Regions from separate parts of the Kitasatospora sp. NPDC056184 genome, predicted to be linked through region 1. Evidence: riboswitches for the same ligand, from Rfam matches in the RefSeq annotation. Region 1 holds a riboswitch; each other region holds the start of a gene.
The links. A riboswitch is a leader RNA that binds a small molecule or an ion and turns the genes downstream of it on or off. The one in region 1 is predicted to bind cobalamin.
Positions count from the first base shown of each region.

Region 2: linked by a shared signal. The riboswitch ahead of metE (5-methyltetrahydropteroyltriglutamate--homocysteine S-methyltransferase) and the one ahead of ACFC0B_RS04165 (hypothetical protein) in region 1 are both predicted to bind cobalamin.
Region 3: linked by a shared signal. The riboswitch ahead of ACFC0B_RS23125 (cobalamin biosynthesis protein) and the one ahead of ACFC0B_RS04165 (hypothetical protein) in region 1 are both predicted to bind cobalamin.
Region 4: linked by a shared signal. The riboswitch ahead of ACFC0B_RS06550 (prenyltransferase/squalene oxidase repeat-containing protein) and the one ahead of ACFC0B_RS04165 (hypothetical protein) in region 1 are both predicted to bind cobalamin.

Region 1 is NZ_JBHJUI010000001.1:1,078,982-1,084,019, reverse strand. It holds gene ACFC0B_RS04170 (cysteine synthase family protein) at 1-983, opposite strand, end outside; gene ACFC0B_RS04165 (hypothetical protein) at 980-1,951, opposite strand; cobalamin riboswitch at 2,105-2,262, opposite strand; gene ACFC0B_RS04160 (ferric reductase-like transmembrane domain-containing protein) at 2,545-3,534, shown strand; gene ACFC0B_RS04155 (hypothetical protein) at 3,682-4,455, opposite strand; gene ACFC0B_RS04150 (GDSL-type esterase/lipase family protein) at 4,662-5,038, shown strand, end outside.
Region 2 is NZ_JBHJUI010000002.1:305,805-310,842, reverse strand. It holds gene folP (dihydropteroate synthase) at 1-104, opposite strand, end outside; gene metE (5-methyltetrahydropteroyltriglutamate--homocysteine S-methyltransferase) at 228-2,543, opposite strand; cobalamin riboswitch at 2,692-2,928, opposite strand; gene ACFC0B_RS06520 (NUDIX domain-containing protein) at 3,260-3,628, shown strand; gene ACFC0B_RS06515 (phosphatase PAP2 family protein) at 3,634-4,344, opposite strand; gene ACFC0B_RS06510 (phosphatase PAP2 family protein) at 4,329-4,946, opposite strand; gene ACFC0B_RS06505 (DedA family protein) at 4,943-5,038, opposite strand, start outside.
Region 3 is NZ_JBHJUI010000011.1:239,184-244,221, forward strand. It holds gene ACFC0B_RS23115 (putative cobaltochelatase) at 1-167, opposite strand, end outside; gene ACFC0B_RS23120 (cobyric acid synthase) at 164-1,678, opposite strand; gene ACFC0B_RS23125 (cobalamin biosynthesis protein) at 1,675-2,661, opposite strand; cobalamin riboswitch at 2,695-2,907, opposite strand; gene ACFC0B_RS23130 (alpha/beta hydrolase family protein) at 3,116-4,231, shown strand; gene ACFC0B_RS23135 (hypothetical protein) at 4,600-5,038, shown strand, end outside.
Region 4 is NZ_JBHJUI010000002.1:311,210-316,247, forward strand. It holds gene folP (dihydropteroate synthase) at 1-405, shown strand, start outside; gene cobF (precorrin-6A synthase (deacetylating)) at 378-1,139, opposite strand; gene ACFC0B_RS06540 (adenosylcobinamide amidohydrolase) at 1,416-2,210, shown strand; gene ACFC0B_RS06545 (hypothetical protein) at 2,216-2,377, shown strand; cobalamin riboswitch at 2,541-2,670, shown strand; gene ACFC0B_RS06550 (prenyltransferase/squalene oxidase repeat-containing protein) at 2,771-3,832, shown strand; gene ACFC0B_RS06555 (flagellar hook-length control protein FliK) at 3,862-4,326, shown strand; gene ACFC0B_RS06560 (hypothetical protein) at 4,439-5,038, opposite strand, start outside.

The sequences.
Region 1 (5,038 bases):
CGCCGCCAGGCCATCGTGGACCAGGGCATGGACATCTCCTCGGGGGCGGAGACCTCGACCGGTTTCAACGCGGCCGGGTCGGGGGCCTCGGTGTGCCGGGCGAAGACGCGCTCGACGTAGCGGTGACCGGTGTCGGCGCCGATCACCAGGTGCAGCCGGTCGGGGTGGCGGCGCGCCTCGTAGGCCGCGGCCAGGTAGCCGGCGCCGGTGGACAGCCCGGCGAAGACGGCGTGGTCGCGCAGCAGGGCGACGGTGCCCGCCATGGCGTGGGTGAAGTCCAGCCAGTGGATGCCGTCGTAGAGGTGGTGGCGGACGTTGTCGAAGACGATGGACGAGCCGATCCCCGCGATGATCGCCTCCGGGTCGTGGTGCCCCTGGCTGCCGAAGGTGACGCTGCCGAAGGGCTGCACCCCGACCAGCCGCACCGAGGGATCGGAGGCGCGCAGCCGGGTCGCCACCCCGCCGGTCGAGGCGCCGGAGCCGACCCCGCCGACGACGGTCAGCGCGGCGCCGGGGAAGGCGGCCGTGATCCGGTCGGCGACCTCGTGGTAGCCGAGGTAGTGGACGTCGTCGTGGTACTGCCGCATCCAGTGCCAGTCCGGGTGCTCGGCGAGCAGCTCGCGCACCCGCCGCACCCGCAGCTCCTGGTCCAGCTTGAGGTCGCGGGAAGGCACGACCTGCTCCACGGTGGCGCCGAGGATCTCCAACTGGGCGCGGGTGGTGGCGTCGACGGTGGTGGAGGCGACGATGTGGCAGCGCATGCGGTGCCGGTGGCAGGCGAGCGCCAGCGCGTAGGCGTAGATGCCGCTGGAGCTGTCCACCAGGGTCTGCCCCGGGCGGACGGTGCCGCGCTCCAGCAGGTGGCGGACCGCGGCGAGCGCCGAGTAGATCTTCATCGACTCGAACCGGACCAGCACGAGGCCGTCGGTGAGCCGGACGAGATCGGGGATCTTCAGGGCGTCGGCGATGTGGGGGTGGATCACCTGTAGCCTCCTTGGGCGAAGGAACACTGGTGGCCGAGCGAGTGGAAGAACGCGGACAGGTCCGACTTGAGCGCGGCGTCGGGGCGTCCGGGGAGCAGGTAGCCGATCAGGCAGCCGGTGTGGGCGACGAAGATCCCGTCGGCGCCGAACTCCTCGCGGTGGGCGAGCAGCGCGTCGAACGTCGCTTTGGGGAGCACCTGTTGGGAGAGCGCGGCGCTCGCCGTGGCCGTCCGCGCGACGGCGGCCGGGTCGCCCGCGGCGAAGCCCTTCAGCAGGTCGGTCAGGCAGCGCCGGTACTCCTCGCCGTGCCGCCGGTAGTGTCCGAGCAGCAGGTCGGTGACGGCGGCGGTGTCCACCGTCCCGGGCTCGGTGATGTACGCGGTGTGGAAGCCGATGCCGGTGCCCAGCCGCCGCACCACCCGGTGCCGGCCGCTCAGGTGCAGGGCGAACTCGTCGAGGAAGACGCTGTCGGCCCGCTCGATCTCGCGCAGGACCGCGAGCACCACCCCGGTGTCGTACGGCAGCGCGAAGATCCGGAACAGGCAGCGCAGGGTCGCCACGATGTCGGCGGTCGAACTCGCCATGCCCACCCCGACGGTGAGCTCGGAGTGCACGCACCAGCGGCCCGGCGGCAGGGTCAGCCCGAAGCGCTCCAGGAACAGCCGGGCCGCCGTCGCGGCCTTCGCCCCGAGCGGCAGCGGGTCCGGCGGGTCCGTCCCCGGGGTGAAGTGCACCCAGGAGTGGCGGTCGACGGGGAACGACACCACCGCGATGTCGGGGCGGGAACCGGCGCGCAGCGGTCCCTGGTAGAGCTCGCCCAGGGTGCCGTGGCAGACACCGGAGAGCGTGCCGCCCGGCGGCGGGGCGGGCCGGGCCCCTCCGGTGGGGGTCACCATCGCGCCGCCGGGGCCCGCCGGGGGGCGGGCCGGTGGGCGCCCGGTGCGGGCGGGCGGAACTCGCGCGGTCACGGACACGTCCTCCTCCTCGTTCCGAGCCCCGCGTCATGACCCGGAGGAGGAGGGCACGGCGCGTCGTCGCACGCCGCGCAGCCGTCCGTACCGCCGACCCAGTCCACGAGGTCACCGTGCACAGCCCGCACGTGGGGGTGCGGGCGCAGCGGCAGGTCTTCGGACTCGCGGGCCGGTGCGCCGAGAAACCGGCGCACACCTACCGGCCGTCGCTTCCCGGGCCGGGGCGGAGCCCGGCCCAGTGCTGTTGACGGCTTTCGTTCCCACTCACCGCTGCGGGACAGTCCCGGTTTCCCACCGGGTTCCCTCTTGCGTCGCGCCGCCGAAGTCCGGTCGGTCGGGAGGCGCGAACCGGCTGCGGACATGAGCATACGGGGGCTCGCGCTCCGGTGGCAGGGCTCGTGCGGACGGTTGTCCGAATGCGATCGGTCCGCGGGCCGGGGCGTGGGGCGCCGCGGCGGACGGGCCGTCGGTCCACGAGCCACTCTGGCCGGATACGGGCTCGGCAAGCCGGAACGCCTCCGCCACACTGGTGCGTCCCACGCCCGCCGCACACCGCCCCACCGGTGTGCCGCCGTTCCGGAAGGTCCACGATGCTGCCTGAGCCGACGCCGGGGGACGACGCTTCGGACGCCCCGCCGCCCGCCGCCGGGAGGCGGCCCGCCGAGCGCGTCGCCCTCCGTTCCGACCTGCGGGCCGCGCTGCCCGACGCGAGCGCGGCGGTCGGCGTCACCGCGGCGGTGTTCGTGCTGCTGTACGTCCGGATGGACGCGGGCACCTCGGCGACGGTGGCGGTCATGCCGTTCATGGACGACTCCCGCACGTACTGGATGTACCTGCTGAGCCAGGCGTTCGGCTGGTCGGGGCTGCTGTGGGCCTGGGGGACGGTGGTGCTCGGGCTGCTGCTCTCCGGTCCGCGGCCCGGTCGGCTGCCGGTCGCCCGGCAGACCCTGGAGCGCTGGCACCGCACGACGAGTCTGACCACGACGGCCCTGATGTTCGCGCACGCGCTGCTGTTCGCGGCCGAACTCGTGCGCTACGAGGCCGAGTCGGCGTGGGGCGACCGACTCTGGTCGGGGTTCGCCGACAGCTTCGTGCCCGGCTGGTACGACTCCGGCACCGGCCGCACCGCCATCCCGCTCGGGCAGGGCGCGCTCTACCTGGCCGTGCCGCTCGGCCTGCTGTTCTACGTGCGGCACCGGATCGGACCGAACACCTGGCGCCGGCTGCACCGCTTCGTGGTCGTCGTCTACGTGCTGAGCGTCTGGCACACCCTGCTCTACGGGACCAACGTGTGGTTCGGCGAGTGGCCGCGCACTGTCCTGTGGCTCCTTCAGGTCCCGCTCGCCGTCCTGCTGCTGGCCCGGCTGCTGCGGCCGGTCCGGCGGGCCGAGCGGCTGGCGGCGCCGGGACGGGGCGGGGCCCGGTCGCTGCCGGCCTGGACGGTGCGGGCGCTCGGGCGGGTCGCGGTTGCGGCCCTCGCGGTCGGCCTGATCGCGGTGGCGGCGTCCGGCCACGACGGCGGGCGGACGCGTGCGCCGGCACCGCCGGCCTCCGGCGGACAGGCCGACGGCACCGGGTGAGTCACCGTCCCCGCGGGCGCCGCCGTCCGGCCGATCCGAACGAGCACGGCCGCCTCACCGCCGTCCTGACGGTGGGTCGAAACACCGGGTGCTCCCGGGCACGGGGCCGGGCCCGATCTCCTCCGGCTCGCGGCGCCACCCCGGCGGCTACCTCGGCCGCTCCCCCGGGGCGTAGCGGGTGGTGAAGCCGAGGACGGCGGCGTAGCGGCCCTCGGCGGGCTTCAGCACCTCCATCGGCCGCAGGGGCTGCCAGGTCAGGTACTCGGAGCGGGCACGGTCGTCGTTGCGGTGGCGGCGGGTGCCGTACTCGGCGTACCAGGAGTCCTCACCGGGGGGCAGGCTCATCCGGCCCGTCATGCGGGCGACGTCCACGTCGAGGGACGTCCGTACCGGCTCGGCCGCCGGCCGCCCGAACCGCACGGACGGGGCGATCGGGCGGGCGGCCGCCTCCGCCAGCCGCTCGGGCGAGGTGTCGCCACCGGGGCTGTGGGCGTAGTCGTCGGCGGCGATCAGGCTCCCCCTTCCGTCGTCGACGCCCTGCCAGCCCTCGGCGTCGAGGTAGCGGTCGAGGTCGGCCAGGCGGGTGCGGATGTCGGTCGTGTCCAGGGCGAGGTAGAGCTTGACCGTTCGCTCGCAGGTCGGCGCCGTCCAGTTGCCCCGGCCCCACATGGCGGACTCGACCTCCGTCCAGCAGACGTCGACCGTCGACGTCCCCAACCGCTCGACCCACGGCAGCAGTTCGGGCAGCCGGGCGATCCGCCCGTCGGTGTCCCGTTCGGCCGCCCGCCGGGCCTCGGCGGTCGCCGGGGCCTTCACCAGGGCCCGCAGGTCCGGGGGGTCGGGGGTGGCGAAGGCCCGGTGGATCGACCACAGCATCCACCCGGCCAGCGCGACCAGCACCACCAGGAGAGCGACCAGCACCCTCCGCACCCCGGCCCAGACCACGATGTCCTCCCCCGCCCCGCGCTCACCCTGCCCGGCATCGTACGGGCATCCGGCCGGCCCCCGGCGGGCCGGGCCCGGGGGAATCGGCGGACCGGCCCGTAGGCTCGGGGAGGGGCCCGATGGCTCCGGCCGAGTACCCACCCGGCCGGACGGGCCGGAGCCGAGGAGCGATGGCAGTGGCGATGCGGGAGTATCCGCTGGTGGGCGGGCCGGTGGAGGTACGGGGTGCGCTGGATCTGGAGAGGACGCCGGCGGGAGTGATGCCGCGCCGATTGCCGGCGTGGACCACGGAGCAGTACCAGGACCCGTCGGTCTACGGGGGGACGGTGATGCCTTCGGGGGTGCGGCTGGTGTTCCGCACCGACGCGCGGGTGCTCGAATTCGAGGTCCTCACCTCCACGGGCCAGCTCGACGGCGACCCCCGACCGCGGCCGACCGGGATGCTGGACCTGACCGTGGACGGTGCTCTCGCCGAGCGCCGGCAGGCGCCGTTGGGCCATGTGGTGCGGATGGCGGGCCCCGGGGCCGCGCAGCGGCTGATACCGGGAGAGCCGGGAAC
Region 2 (5,038 bases), on a different contig from region 1:
CGGCCGGGGTCCAGCCAACTGCCGCCGTCCGAGAACGAGTCGGGCGTGACGTCGAGGACCTGCCCGCGGCCACGGACACGGCGCGCTACTGGTCTCCTGCTCATACCGGATCCCCTTCCTCGCGGCGGAAGGGCGCCTCCCCGCGATCGTCCATGAGGAGATGGGAGGCCCCTGGGGCGGGCACGGTACTCGTACCGCGCCCGCCCTCTCGCGCTCACGCCGGTCTGTCAGCCGGCGACTTCCTCCCGCAGGCGGCGGGCGGCGGTGACCAGGCTCTCCAGGGAGGCGCGGGTCTCCGCCCAACCGCGGGTCTTCAGACCGCAGTCGGGGTTGACCCAGAGCCGCTCGGCGGGAATCGCGGCCAGGCCGGCGCGCAGCAGCCTCACGGCTTCCTCCGTGCTCGGCACGCGGGGCGAGTGGATGTCCCACACCCCTGGTCCGACCTCACGCGGGTAGCCGGCGGCGGCGAGTTCGCCGGCGACCTCCATGTGCGAGCGGGCGGCCTCCAGCGAGATGACGTCCGCGTCGAGCTCGTCGATCGCGGTCATGATGGCGCCGAACTCGGCGTAGCACATGTGGGTGTGGATCTGGGTGTCGGCACGGACGCCGGAGGTGGCGAGCCGGAACGCCTCGGTGGCCCACGCCAGGTAGGCCGGGCGGTCGGCGGCGCGCAGCGGCAGGGTCTCGCGCAGGGCGGGCTCGTCGACCTGGACGACGGCCGCGCCGGCGGCCTCCAGGTCGACGACCTCGTCGCGCAGGGCCAGGGCGACCTGGCGGGCGGTGTCGGCGAGCGGCTGGTCGTCGCGGACGAAGGACCAGGCGAGCATGGTGACCGGCCCGGTGAGCATGCCCTTGACCGGGCGGTCCGTCAGCCCCTGGGCGTAGGAGAACCAGCCGACGGTCATCGGGTACGGGCGGGAGATGTCGCCCGCGAGGACCGGAGGCCGCACGTAGCGGGTGCCGTAGGACTGCACCCAGCCGTGCCGGGTGGCCAGGTACCCGGTCAGCTGCTCGGCGAAGTACTGGACCATGTCGTTGCGCTCGGGCTCGCCGTGCACGAGGACGTCCAGGCCCGCCTTCTCCTGGTACGCGATCACCTCGCGCACCTCGGCTTCCATCCGCTCCCGGTAGACGGCGGCGCCGATCCGCCCGGCCGTCAGGTCGGCACGAGCAACCCGGAGTTCAGTGGTCTGCGGGAAGGAGCCGATCGTGGTGGTGGGCAGCAGCGGCAACCCGAGGCGGGCCCGCTGAGCCACGGCCCGCTCGGGGTAGGCCTGGGCCCGCCGGGCGTCGGCGGCGGTGACGGCGGCTGCGCGGGCCCGGACGGCCGGGTCGCGGGTGATCGGCGACGTGGCCCGGGAGGCCAGGTCGGCGCGGTTGGCGGCGAGTTCGGCGGTGATCGCGCCAGTACCCTCGCGCAGGCCGCGGGCGAGCAGCGCGACCTCCTCGGCCTTCTGCCGGGCGAAGGCCAGCCAGCGGGCGATCTGCGGCTCGACCTCCCGCTCCAGGGCGGCATCGACCGGCACGTGAAGCAGCGAGCAGGACGGCGCCACGTCCACCCGGTCGGCGAGACCGAGCAGGGTCGCCAGGGTGGCCAGCGACCTCTCCAGGTCGTTGATCCAGATGTTCCGGCCGTCGACGACCCCGGCGACCAGGCGCTTGCCCGGCAGCCCGCCGACGCCGGCGAGGTCCTCCAGGTTCGCGGCGGCCGGTCCGGTGAAGTCCAGCGCCAGGCCCTCGACCGGGGCCTTGGCGAGCACCGGCAGGGCCTCGCCCAGGCGGTCGAAGTAGCTCGCCACCAGCAGCTTCGGCCGGTCGGCGAGCGCGCCCAGGTCCCGGTAGGCGCGGGCGGCGGCGTTCAGCTCGGCCGGCGTGCGGTCCTGGACCAGAGCCGGCTCGTCCAGCTGCACCCAGTCCGCCCCGGCCGCCCGCAGGTCGGCGAGCAGCTGCGCGTAGACCGGCAGCAGCCGGTCGAGCAGCGTGATCGGCTGGAAGTCGGCGGCCACGCCGGGGGCGGGCTTGGCCAGCAGCAGGTAGGTGACCGGGCCGACCAGCACCGGCCGTGCGTCATGGCCGAGCGCGAGCGCCTCGCGCAGCTCGCCGACCGCCTTCGCCGGGTTCGCGACGAAGACCGTGTCCGGCCCCAACTCGGGCACGAGGTAGTGGTAGTTGGTGTCGAACCACTTGGTCATCTCCAGCGGTGCGACATCCTGGGTCCCGCGCGCCATCGCGAAGTACCCGTCCAGCGGGTCGGCCTCGACGGCCGCCCGGTGGCGGGCCGGGATCGCGCCGACGGCGACGGTGGTGTCCAGCACGTGGTCGTAGAGCGAGAAGTCGCCCGTGGGCACCTCCTGGACGCCCGCCTCGATCAGCTGCTGCCAGTTCCCGCGGCGCAGGTCGGCGGCTGCGGCCAGCAGTGCGTCGGCGGTGACCGTGCCCTTCCAGTACCCCTCGACGGCCTTCTTCAGCTCCCGGTTCCGGCCCTGCCGGGGGTAGCCGTACGCGGTGGCGAGGGTCGCCGCGGCTGCGGACTTCGTGGTCAAGGGACTCTCCTTCGCGAGTCTTGCTCCTCAAGTGCCCGGTGACGGGACGAGGGCGCGAAGGGGTGACGAACCGGACGGACGGCCGTCATGGCTCCGCCAGGTGTGCACGCCGACCCGCCCACGAGGTCACCGGGATCCGCGCGCGATCGGTCGCACGCGGGCAACGGGCAGGTCTTCGGACTCGCGGGCACGTCCGCCCGTGAAGGGCGGTCACCTACTGGCCGTCGCTTCCCAGACCCTCCCGGGCCCAGTGCGTATGACGGCGGTCGTTCCCGCTCACCGCTGCGGGGCAGTCCCGGACTGGCCAGTCAAAAGGCTTCACCGGGTTCCCTCTTACGACGCGCCTGCCTGGCGGGCAGGGCGAACCAGCTGCACGGCCAGCCTAAGGCCATCTGCTCGGTATCCGGCCGGAGAATCACCCGATCGTCCATATGTTGAGACAACATCGGAGCTTCGTTCCAGCCCGGCCGAAGGAATGAGCAGAGGAGAGGAACAGCACACTCCTCTTCTCGCTCGGCCTCTCCGCACTACCGAACGAATGGGGCACGGGTGGCCGATCCGAACAACGCCCCGGCGGTGATCGAATTCAAGCGGAGCCGGGACGCAGGGCTGGTCACTCAGACGATGTCCTACCTCGTCCGGCCGGCAGCGCACCGACACGAGTTCGAGGCGCTGGTGCGCAGAGAGCTGGGGGCCGAGGTAGCGGGCGGCTGCTGGTGTTCCGGCACACCGACTACAGCTGCGAGGAGGTCGGCATCCAGGTCCCGGCCGGCAGCATCCGGCCGGGCGAGACCCCGGAGGCCGCCGCGCTGCGGGAGGCCCGGGAGGAGACCGGGTTCGCGGAAGGTCGTGCGCAAGCTCGGCGAGACCGAGTACGACATCAGCCCGTACCGGTTCCCTGCCCGCGCAGGTCGGGGCCGGTCCCGGCGTTGGCGAGGCACAGCTCGCGTTCCCGCCCCGCATCGGCGGGTTCGGTGGACAGCAGGGCCGTGGGCACAAGCGCCCAGGCGGGTAGGTCACCCGGATCGGCGCGACCGGCGAGAAACCCCCGCAAGGACAGGCCCGCCCCACCCAAGCGCACCTGACCTGCCTACATCAATCCTGTCGCTCGGCCGTCGGACTGCGGGCCTGCGCCGGGCTCGGGCACCGGGCGGGCAGGTGTCGGCAGGAGAGTGGCGCCGAGGAGCAGCCAGGCGGTGGCGAGGAGCCAGCCGGCGAGGACGTCCAGGGGCCAGTGGACGCCGAGGTAGACGCGGGTGGCGCCGATGACGACGGCGAAGGCCAGCGCGAGTGCCGTGGCCCTGCGGCGGGCACGGCGGTGGGTGCGGGCGACGGCGACGGCGAGCAGTCCGGCGCAGGTGGCGGCGGTGAAGGCGTGGCCGGAGGGGAACGCGAACCCGTCGGGGGTGAACGCCCAGTCGGCGGCGGGCGGGCGGGGGCGGCCGAAACCGTGCATCAGGCCTTGGCGCAGGAGTTGGCCGGCGACCAGCCACAGCACGGGGGCGAGCAGGAGACCGGCGGCGGCCCGCCCGGAGCGGTGCGGTCGGCCCGCCCGGACCAGGACGGCGCCTGCGGCGAGGGCGACAAGGTAGGGGAAGACGTCCGTGCCGAGCGCGGTGACGGCCATGGCGGTGGTGACGGCGGCGGACGGCCGGTGCGCGGCGGCCCAGTCGACAGCCGTCCGCTCGAAGCCGAGCGGGGCCCAGTCGTTGGACCCCAGCACCATGGCGATGATCGCGAACGCCACCACGCAGACAGCGATCCAGGGCGACGACCGCCGTGGGGTCATGCGGTCAGCCATCGCCGCAGCCTTCCTTCGCGGGCCCGCTCGACCAGGGGCGCGGCGCGGCCGGCGAGCATGCCGAGTCCGTGGCCGGCAGCGAGGCCGACCGCCGCGCCGAGGGCCACGTCGTGAGGGTAGTGGACGCCGACCAGTACCCGGGAGACGCCCATCGCAACGGCGAGCAGCAGCCCGAGCGCGCCGAGGCGGCGGTCGACCCGCCACAGGACGGCCGCGGCGGCGAAGACGATGACCGTGTGGTTGCTGGGCAGCGACCAGTCGCCGGCAGCGGGGCAGGCTTCGAGGGTCCGCCCCACGTCCAGGGCCTGACAGGGGCGGGGCTCGCGCAGCACGGACTTGAGCAGGGTGTCGGCGACGAAGGCGGCGATCACGACCACTGGTGCGGCCAGTGCCCGGGCCAGTGTCACACTGTCGGCCCGCCGCGCACGCCACCAGGCGAGGAGCATCAGCACGGCGACCAGGCCCAGCCCGTAGGCGGAGAACGCTGCGACGCCGTGCTGCACCGACGTCGGCAGGTGCTGGGCCCACTGGTCGATACGCTGATAGAGCCCGCCGTCGAGGCCGCGGCCGTCGAGGGCGAACATGCGCGCGGGGCTGGTCATCGGGCCTTGGCCTGACGGCGGGAGCGCAGTACCTCCAGCACCAGCGGTGCCAGCGAGACCGCGACCACGACGGCGACGATCGGCAGCAGGTA
Region 3 (5,038 bases), on a different contig from region 1:
GACGGCAGCAGCCCGGCCAGCGCGCGCACCATGGTCGACTTGGCGGTGCCCTTCTCGCCGCGCACCAGCACCCCGCCGACCGCGGGCGAGACGGCGTTCAGCAGCAGGCCGAGCCGCAGGTCGGCCATGCCCACGATGGCCGTGAACGGATAACGGACGTCACTCATGCATGCTCCCCAGGGGCTCCGGGCGCCAGGAACGGCAGCGATCCGGCCGCCGGCACCCCGCCCTCGATCAGCTTCCACAACGCGTCGGTGTCCGCGTGCTCCTCGATCAGCTCGCCCAGCCGGTCCAGCCGGGCCTCCCGCGCGGCGGCGAACGAGGTGTCCGGCGCGGGCACGAACGCCCGGCCGGCGGCCTGCGCGACCTCGCGCAGCAGCGCGCGCCGGAAGCCGTCGTTCTCCAGCGCGCCGTGCCAGGTGGTCCCCCACACCTGGCCCACCCGGCAGCCGTCCAGGAACGGTTCCCCGCCCTCGACGGCCACGACGCCGTGGTGGATCTCGTACCCCTCGACCCGCTCGCCGTAGGCCTCGCCGACCGGGCGGCCGAGCACCTTCCCGGCGCCGAAGCGCACCCGGGTCGGCAGCAGCCCGAGCCCGTCCACCGCGCCCGCCTTCGACTCGACCTCGTCCACGATCGAGCGCGCCAGCATCTGGTAGCCGCCGCAGACGCCGAGCAGCGGCCGCCCGGCCGCCGCCCGCGCCTTCAGCACCGGTTCCAGGCCGCGCTCGCGCAGCCAGGCGAGGTCCGCGACGGTGGCCCGGGTGCCGGGCAGGACGACGAGGTCGGCGTCGGCCAGCTCCTCGGGCCGGGTGGCCCAGCGGACCAGCACGCCGGGCTCCTGGGCGAGCGCGTCCAGGTCGGTGAAGTTGGACAGCCGGGGGAAGCGCAGCACGGCCACCCGCAGCACGTCCGCGCCGAGCGGGCCGCGCGCGGCGGTCCGGTCGACGACGGTGGACAGGTCGAGCGAGTCCTCGGCGTCCAGCCAGAGGTCCGGCAGCATCGGCAGGGTGCCGAGCACCGGGCGGCCGGTCAGCTCGCGCAGCATCTCCAGGCCCGGCGCGAGCAGCCGCGCGTCGCCGCGGAACTTGTTGACGAACCAGCCCGCCACATGCCGCTGGTCCTCCGCCGACAGCAGCGCCAGCGTCCCGTACATCGCCGCGAACACGCCGCCGCGGTCGATGTCCCCGACCACGACGACCGGCAGCCCGGCGGCGGTGGCCAGACCCATGTTGGCGATGTCGCGGTCGCGCAGGTTGATCTCGGCGGGCGATCCCGCGCCCTCGCAGACCACCACGTCGAAGCGGGTGCGCAGGTCCGCCAGGCACTCCAGGGCGCGTTCCAGCAGCACCGGCTTGCGCTCGCGGTAGTCCAGCGCGCCGACCTCGGCGACCGGGCGGCCCAGCAGCACCACCTGGCTGCGGCCGTCCGCGCCGGGCTTGAGCAGCACCGGGTTCATCGCCGCCTCCGGCTCCACCCGGGCGGCCTGCGCCTGCATCGCCTGCGCGCGGCCGATCTCGGCGCCGTCGGAGGTGACGAAGGAGTTCAGCGACATGTTCTGCGCCTTGAACGGCGCGACCGCGACACCCTGCCGGGCCAGCCAGCGGCAGATGCCCGCGGTGACCACGCTCTTGCCGGCGTCCGAGGTCGTCCCGGCGACCAGCAGCGCCTTGCTCATGACCCACTCCTCCGCTTCCTCACCAGGGCCGCCCCGAGCAGCAGGTGCCCGGCGACCGTCGTACCCAGGGCCAGCGCGCTCACCCGCCGGGAGAGCACACAGGCCCGCTCGATGTCGTCCACCCCGACGGGGCGCAGTTCCTCCCCCAGCACGGGCCGGTGCTCCACCCGCTCGCCGTACCGCAGCGTCCCGCCGAGGCGCACGCCCACCGCGCCCGCGAAGGCCGACTCGGCCTGGCCGGCGTTCGGGCTGGGGTGGGCGGAGCCGTCGCGGCGCCAGACCCGCCAGGCGGTGCGCGGCTCGGGGGCGGCGGCCACCGTCAGCAGCGCGGTCAGCCGCGCGCCCGGCCAGCCCGCGACGTCGTCCAGCCGCGCCGAGGCCCAGCCGAACCGGGCGTAGCGGGGCGAGCGGTGACCGACCATCGCGTCCAGGGTGTTCACCGCGCGGAACGCCAGCAGGCCGGGCGTGCCCGCCAGACCGCCCCAGACCAGGGCGTTGACCACGGCGTCGGCGGTGTTCTCGGCCACCGACTCGACCACGGCGCGGGCCAGCTGCCGTTCGTCCAGCGCGCTCGGGTCGCGCCCGCACAGGTGCGGCAGCCGCTCCCGGGCCGCCGTCAGATCGCCCGCCGCGAGCGAACGGCCGATGGTGCGGGCCTCCCGGGTCAGCGAGCTGCCGCCGAGCACCGTCCAGGTCGCGGCGGCGGCGAGGGCGGCCCGGCCGAGCGGACGGCGGGCCAGCAGCCGGTCGGCGGCCAGCGCGCCGGCCGCGACGGTGCCCACGGCGAGGGCGGTGAAGGCGGCGCCGGCGGCGCGGTGGTCGCGCCACAGCAGGCGCTCCAGCCGACCGGCGGCGGAGCCGAAGCCGGCCACCGGGTGGCCGCGGCGCGGGTCGCCGAAGCGGGCGTCGGCCAGGTAGCCAGCGACGGCGCCCGCGCCGAAGGCGAGGGCCCGGCCCGGCGGGCGCACGGCAGGGCGCAGCATCGCGTGCGTGTCCTCACTCAGGGTCCGCGCCCTGGATCGACGAACCGGGGGCGAGAGTCTCCTGGCTTCCGGGTCGGACGCGCGATCCGGGCCTTCCAGCGGCTTCTGACGGCTCGCCGTGGCGTGTTCCGGTCGTGCTCCCCGGTGACAGTGGCGGGACCGCGCCGGACTCGCACCGGCTTCCTCTGCATGCCTCCGTATTGGCTGAAGGATCCCATCACGGGCCCGAACCGGGAGTCAACCGAGGTTGTCCGGGGTCTTGGTCACACGCCGCGCCGCCCCGTCCCCGCCGGTGTGACCTTCCTCGCGGAACAACCCGTACGGCCGTGTCCTACTGGCTTCCCCCCGCCCGCGCGAGTGGACTGAGGGGTGGGTCCGGACGTCGAGCGGCCGGACCCCGCGGCAGCCGGACACCGAGCAGCAGCAGCCAGACACCGAGCACCGGGGAGCGAGTATGCGTTGGGGAATCGCGGCCACCGTGGCGGCCGCCGCCGTCGGCACCGGGGCCGCCGTCCTGCTGATCGGCCGCAAGGCGTCCGAGCGGATGGTCCGTCCGACCGGGGACGCCCGCGACCGGACCGGCCCGGTGCGCGTCCGGAGCCTCGGCGCGGGGCAGGTCACCTTCACCCGCACCGCGGTGAGCGAGCGGCCCGGCCGCTGGGCCGTCGAGTGGGGCGAGGACGGCCACGCGGTGGTCGAGGAGGTCCTGCACCGCGACGAGCAGGGCGTCACCCGCCGCCTGGTGCGCGCCGACCGCGGCACCCTCGCCCCCGGGACCGAGGTCCGCCTCACGCCCCGGGTGTACCTCGGCGACCCGGCCTCGGCGCTCGGCCTGCCGTTCGCCGAGACGGCCGTCGAGGGCGAGCTGGGCGCGCTGCCCGCCTGGCGGGTGGACGGCAAGCGCGGCACCTGGGTGGTCCTGGTGCACGGCCCCGACGCCGACCGCGGGCAGGCCCTGCCGGTCCTCCCCGAGCTGCAGCGCCTCGGCCTGCCCGCGCTCGCCGTCACCTACCGCGGCGACGCCGGCGCGCCCCCCTCCCCGGACGGCCTCGGCCACTTCGGCGAGACGGAGTGGCGGGACGTCGAGGCCGCGGTGCGCACCGCCCTGGAGGGCGGCGCGGGCCGGGTCGTCCTCTACGGCTGGTCGCTCGGCGCCACGATGGCCCTGCACACCGCCGCCCGCTCGGACCTCGCCTCGTCGATCAGCAGCCTGGTCCTGGACTCCCCGGTGCTGGACTGGCCGGCCACCGCCCGCCGGGGCGCGGCCCGGTCCGGCTTCCGGGGCGCGAGCGCCGAACTCGGCGTGCTCGCCGCCCAGGGCCGCACCGGCGTGGATCTGGCCGACTTCGCCCGCCTCGCCGAGGGCACCGACCTGCGGGTGCCCACCCTGGTGCTGCACGGGCCCGACGACCCGGTGGCCCCGTTCGCCGCCGCCCGGCGCCTCGCCGACCGCCGCCCGGACCTCGTCAACCTCCAGGCCTTCCCCGGCGGCGACCACGCGGCCCTGTGGAACAGCGCCCCGGACCGCTACGCCGAGACCCTCCGCCGCTGGCTCACGCCGTTCTGCTGATCCCCTTCCCGCCCCCCCTCGCGCGGAATTCCGCGGCACACCGGTTCCATCTGGCATGGACTCGCCATAAAGATCAAGCCAGTCGGTTTGGCCTCTGTTGCCCGATCTTGTCGAGCCCCCACGCCCCCCTCCCGCCCCGCGCGGACAACCGGATGTGACAGATGGCCGGTGCAAGGGGAAGACTGCTCGACGTGACGTCTCGGAATCCGCGCGACCGTGATGCCCCGCTCCCGCCGACGATCGGTACCGGTGCGACGGTGACCCGTCTCCCCGGAACGGCCCACCGCCCCGCCGGCGCCAGGCCGGGGGCCCCGGGCGTACCCCGCCGACGAGGCCCCGCCCCCGCACCCGGCCGAGGCCGGGTCCCTGTGCCGGAGGGCTTCCCCGCTCCCGCCGAGCTCGCCCCGCTGGCCCGCCGCATGCTGGTCGACGCCGTCCGGATCGCCCGCTGGGCCGGCGACCTCGACGAGGTCGACAAGCGCGGCGAGCTGCTCCCCGACGACGCCCGCGCCGCCGGCCTCGCGCTCGCCATGACGGTGGGCGCCGCCGCCAAGGCGTGGGGCCAGGCCCTGCTGGTCGGCCTGGTCGAGGCCCGGGACGGCGGCGCCGGCCCCGGCTGGCGCCTGCACGCCTGGGAGCACGACGACGAGGCGGTGGTCCGCGGCTGGTCGGCGCTGTTCGACGCCTGGACGCTGCTCGCCCCGGTCCCGCCCGCCGCCCTGCGGGGGGTCTTCGCGGTGCTCGCCGGGCAGGCCGTCGACCAGGCGCCGCAGCTCCTCTCCTTCCTGCACCTGGTGGACGGCCCGG
Region 4 (5,038 bases), on a different contig from region 1:
GCCGCGGAGGTTGCACGTCAGATGGACGCCGTGGTGTCGGCCGGAGCCGATCCGGCCCAGGTGATCGTCGATCCCGGTCTCGGCTTCGCGAAGGGCCGCGAGGACGACGGGGAACTGTTCGCCGCGCTGGACTCCTGGCATGCGCTGGGACGACCGCTCCTGGTGGGACCGTCCCGCAAGCGGTTCCTCGGCGAACTACTGGCCGACCGGGCCACCGGCGAGCCGCGTCCGGCCCGGGAGCGGGACGACGCCACCGCGGCGGCGGCCGTCCTGGCCGCTGCCCAGGGAGCCTGGGCGGTGCGTGTCCACGAGGTGCGGGCCACCGCGGACGCCGTCCGCGTCGAGGCGGCCCCGCGTGCTCGCCGGGCGCCGGCCGGTCAGTCCTCGGTGCGGCGGAGCAGGTAGGTGTCCATGATCCAGCCCTTGCGCTCGCGGGCTTCGCGGCGCTGCCGGGTGATCTCCGGCGCCGTCTCATCGAGTGGCCCGGAGAGCAGGATCTCGTCCGGGGCGCCGAGGTAGGCGCCGTAGTGGATGTGCACGCCCTCGGGGTCGATCCCGGCGAAGGCGGCCCGGCCGTCGAGCATCACCACGGTGTCCTCGCTGCCCGGGCCGAAGCCGTCCTCGGCCAGGCGGCGGGCCGGGGTGATCCGCAGCGGGCGGCCCACCCGGGTGAGGGTGGTGCGGTGCTGTGCGGCGAGTACCGAGACGCTGCTGATCCCGGGCACCACCTCGTAGCGGAACGCGCCCGGGTCGGCGGTCAGGACCTCGTCGAGGACGGCGGTCACGCTGTCGTACAGGCTGGGGTCGCCCCAGACCAGGAGCGCGCCCGTGCCGTCCGGGCCGAGTTCCTCGGCGACGAGCCGGCCGACCAGCTCGGCCCGACGACGGCGCCAGTCCTCGACGGCCTCGGTGTACGCCGGGGTGCTCCGGTCGCGCTCGGCGTCCGGCACCTCGACCACCCGGTGACCGGGGCGGGCGTGCTCCTCGATCATCCGCCGCCGCAGGCGCATGAGGTCCTGGCGCTGCTCGTTCTTGTCGAGGAGGAGAAAGACGTCCGTGCGGGCGATGGCCTTGACCGCCTGCAGGGTGAGGTGGTCCGGGTCGCCCGCACCGATGCCGATGACGATGATCTGCCGCATGACTGCGATTCTGCCGGATCCCGGACCCGGCGGCCGTCGCTGCGGGCCGCGACCGGACACCTCCCCGTAGGCCTCGCCACCTGCGGATTCCTCGTGGGGAGCGGGTGGGTTCCGGTGGGTTCGGCGAACCGGAGGCAGTGATACGTTCGCGGATGCGGGCGGGGAGAGGAGCGGCTGCGGATGCTGCGCATCGCTGGAATCCCCGGCCGCCCCGGCCGGCGGCCACCGAGAGCCCGGGAGCCGGGGGAGGGCTGGACGGATCCCGATGGCCGAGAGGTGAGTACCACGGACAGCTTCGTGCCGGAGCAGCGGCCACCCGTCGTCCTGCGGCGTGCCCGGACGGAGGACGGCTCGTGCCGCCACCAGCTGGTGTGGAAGGCCGGCCCGGGGTGGCGGATGGTCAGCAGTGCCGTCCTGGGCGGCGGGCTCGGCGAGCGCGGCTGGGTGCTGAACGCCCAGGTCAGGCCGGGCTACTCCCGGATGGACCCCGATCGGCACCTGGCGGAGCTCGCGGCGGCCGAGGGCCTGAACGGGCCGGGCGTCGGCCTGATGACCGCCGCCGAGGTCGACGACTGCACCTGGAGCGAGGACGGTGGCGCCGTCGCCCTCGTCACGACCGGCATCGGAGTCCCGACGTGGGCCGCCGACCCCGGTGCCTCGGTGCCCGTCCCGTTCGCGCCGGCCCCGTCCAGGCCAGCCCCGTTCGTGCCCGGAACGATCAACATCCTCGCGGTGGTGCCGGCCCCGGTGACCGACGGCGGGCTGGTCAATCTGCTCGCGACGGCCACCGAGGCCAAGGTGCAGGCCCTTCTGGAGGCCGGGTACGACTGTTCCGGGACGCCGTCCGACGCGGTGTGCGTGGCGGTCCGCACACCGGGTACGCCCGCGGCGGCCGACCCGTTCGGTGGCCCGCGCTCCGTGTGGGGGTCCCGGCTGGCCCGTGCCGTGCACCGAGCCGTGCTCGACGGGGCGGAACGGGACCGAGTGCGGAGGGACCGTGGAGCTTCCGTACCCCACCAGGGGCCGAGCCCCGAGTGCTGCCGCGAGAACGTCCTGCACGCCGGCCGGTGAGCGGGGTGGGTGACGAGCCGTCCGCCGGAGCCGCAGGACGACCGGCCGGGGTACGCCGCTCAGGAGCCGTCGAAACCGTCTCCCACGCCACGTTCGCCACCGCCGACCAGCAGGAGGGCATGGCCGCCTTCGCCGAGAAGCGCCCCGCGCGGTTCGAGCACCGCTGACGCGGGCGGTGGCGCGGCAGCCCGGTTCCGGGGTACCGCGCCCCGCCGTCCGTGATCCGCCGCAGACACCTGCACGGTCCCCGCGGCCGGTCGCCGACGACCCGGCCGGCAGCCCGACGATGTGACGCACGGGACCTTGACCCGCCCTTCCGCGCGTCGCCATGATGGGCCGTCAAGTTCTGACTCCGCCGTCGGGGGAAGCCGGTCCGAATCCGGCGCTGACCCGCAACGGTAGGCCGTCGACCCGGTGTCGGCGGCGAGCCCGAGTACCCGTCGGCGGAGGTGTGTCGTTCCCTCCTCCCGTCGTGGTCTGCGGGCCGGAGCTCCGAGGGCTGCCCGGGTCCGTACCGGCGCCCCTCCGGGCCCCTGCGTCCAGGCCCGGAAAGGACCCTCGTGACCGCCCTCCGCCGCACCCTCGGCCTCCTCGCGATACCGACCCTCGCCTTCGCCGGCGCCCTCCCGGCGGCCGCCGCACCGGTCGGCGTGGACTCGCCCACGATCCGTCCGGACGCCGCCGCGGCCGGCTGGCTGGCCCGCCAGCTCGTCGACGGCGACCACTTCGAGTCCGTCTTCGACGGCACCGCCTACCCCGACCAGGGCCTGACCATCGACGCGGTACTGGCCTTCGCCGCCGCCCGCAGCTCGGACACCGCCGCCGCCAAGGCGACCGCCTGGCTCGCCCAGCCCGCCATCCTCACCGGCTACCTCGGCGACGGCACCACCGAGGCCTACGCGGGGGCCACCGCCAAGCTGCTGCTCGCCGCCGAGGTCCGCGGCGCGGACCCGGCCTCCTTCGGCGGCGTCGACCTGCCCGCCCGGCTGCGCTCGCTCCAGGCCCCGAGCGGCCGCTTCTCCGACCGCTCCCAGTGGGGCGACTACAGCAACGCCTTCGGCCAGTCGCTCGCCCTGATCGCCCTGCACCGGACCCCCGGCGGCGCCCCGGCCGCCGCCGTCGACTTCCTGGCCGACAGCCAGTGCGCGGACGGCGGCTTCCCGGTCTCCTTCGGCCAGACCACCTGCACCGCCGACACGGACGCCACCGCCCTCGCCGTCCAGGCCCTCGCCGCCACCGGCCGCGCGGCCAAGGCGGCCGCCGGACTCGGCTGGCTGACCGCCCAGCAGAACGCCGACGGCGGCTTCGCGGCCGCCGGGGCCACTACGTCCAACGCCAACTCCACCGGTCTCGCGACCCAGGCGCTGCTCTCCAACGCCCGCTTCGGCGCGGGACTCAAGGGCTGGAGCCGGCTGGTCAAGTTCCAGCAGCGCTGCGACGCCGACCCGGCCGTGCGCGGCGCGATCGCCTACGACGCCTCCGGCTTCAACCCCGGCAACGCCGCCCGGGCGACCGGCCAGGCCGTCCTCGGCCTGGCCGGCACCCCGCTGGCCACCCTCTCCGCCGCCGGAGCGCGCCCGGACGCGCCCACCCTGGCCTGCCCCGCGCCCGCCACCCCCTGACCACCCGCGACCGCACGAGGAGAGTCCTGATGACCGAGCACCTGACCCGCCGCACCCTTGGCTCGCTCGCCGCCGTCGCGGCGCTGACCGCGAGCCTCCTCGGTGCCGGCGCCGTGCACGCCCCCGAGGCCCGGGCCGCCGCCTGCACCGGCACCACCGGCGTCACCGTCGTGGTCGACTTCACCGCGGTCGGCGGCGGCATCCAGACCGGCTGCGCCCTCGGCGACCCGGCCAGCGGCCTCGCCGCGCTCACCGGCGCCGGCTTCTCGTACACCTTCCACCCGCGCTACCCCGGCTTCGTCTGCACCGTCAATGCCCTGCCGACGACCTGCACCAACCCCACCGGCAGCGCGTACTGGTCGTACTGGCACGCCCAGCACGGCGGACCCTGGTCATACAGCAGCCTCGGCGCCGGCAGCTACAACCCGGCCCCCGGCGATGTCGAGGGCTGGGCCTTCGGCGCCGGCGGCCAGCCGGGCATCACGGCGCCCTGAGCGGCCTGAGCGCCCTGACGACGACGCACCGGTGCCCCGGTCCTCCGCGACGGAGACCGGGGCACCGGCGGTTCCGGGGGCGTTCAGGCCGTCCGGCGCGGCCGCTGCCGGATCAGCTGCCGTAGCGCAGCGAGACGGTGTCGCCCAGGTGGACGGTGGTGGCCCGGGTGGCGGCGGTGGCGGTGGCGCCGTCCAGGCTCACCTTCCAGGTGGCGGAGCCGCTGTTGGCGGTGCCGTTGAGTGCGGTGATCGTCCCGCCGCCGGTGGCGGGGGTGACGGAGGTGACGCAGCCGCCCGGGGTGGCGGTGCCGGCCGCGTCGAGGACGTCGCCGAGCGTCGCGGTGGTGCCGGTCGGGTTGACGGTGACGGCGCAGACCTTGAGCGCGCCGGTGCCGTCGTCGACGACCAGGGCGAGCCTGGCGGCGGTGCCGGAGGTGAACGCGGTGGTGGCCGACCAGGTCGGCTCCCCGGCCGTGGTCGGGGCGGGCGGGGCGGCGGTGAAGCCGGCACCGGCGACGGCGCGCAGGCCGTCGACGGAGGCGTAGGGGGAGGAGGCGGTGTCGCTCGGCTGGTACTTGAAGCCGCCGCCGGGCTTGAACTGCTGGGCGATCAGGAAGTCGACCGGGGTCTTGCCGGTGCCGCTGGTGAAGTCGGCGCCCTGGGGGTTGATGCCGCAGGCGTTGAGACCGGAGACGGCCCAGCCGTTGGAGTC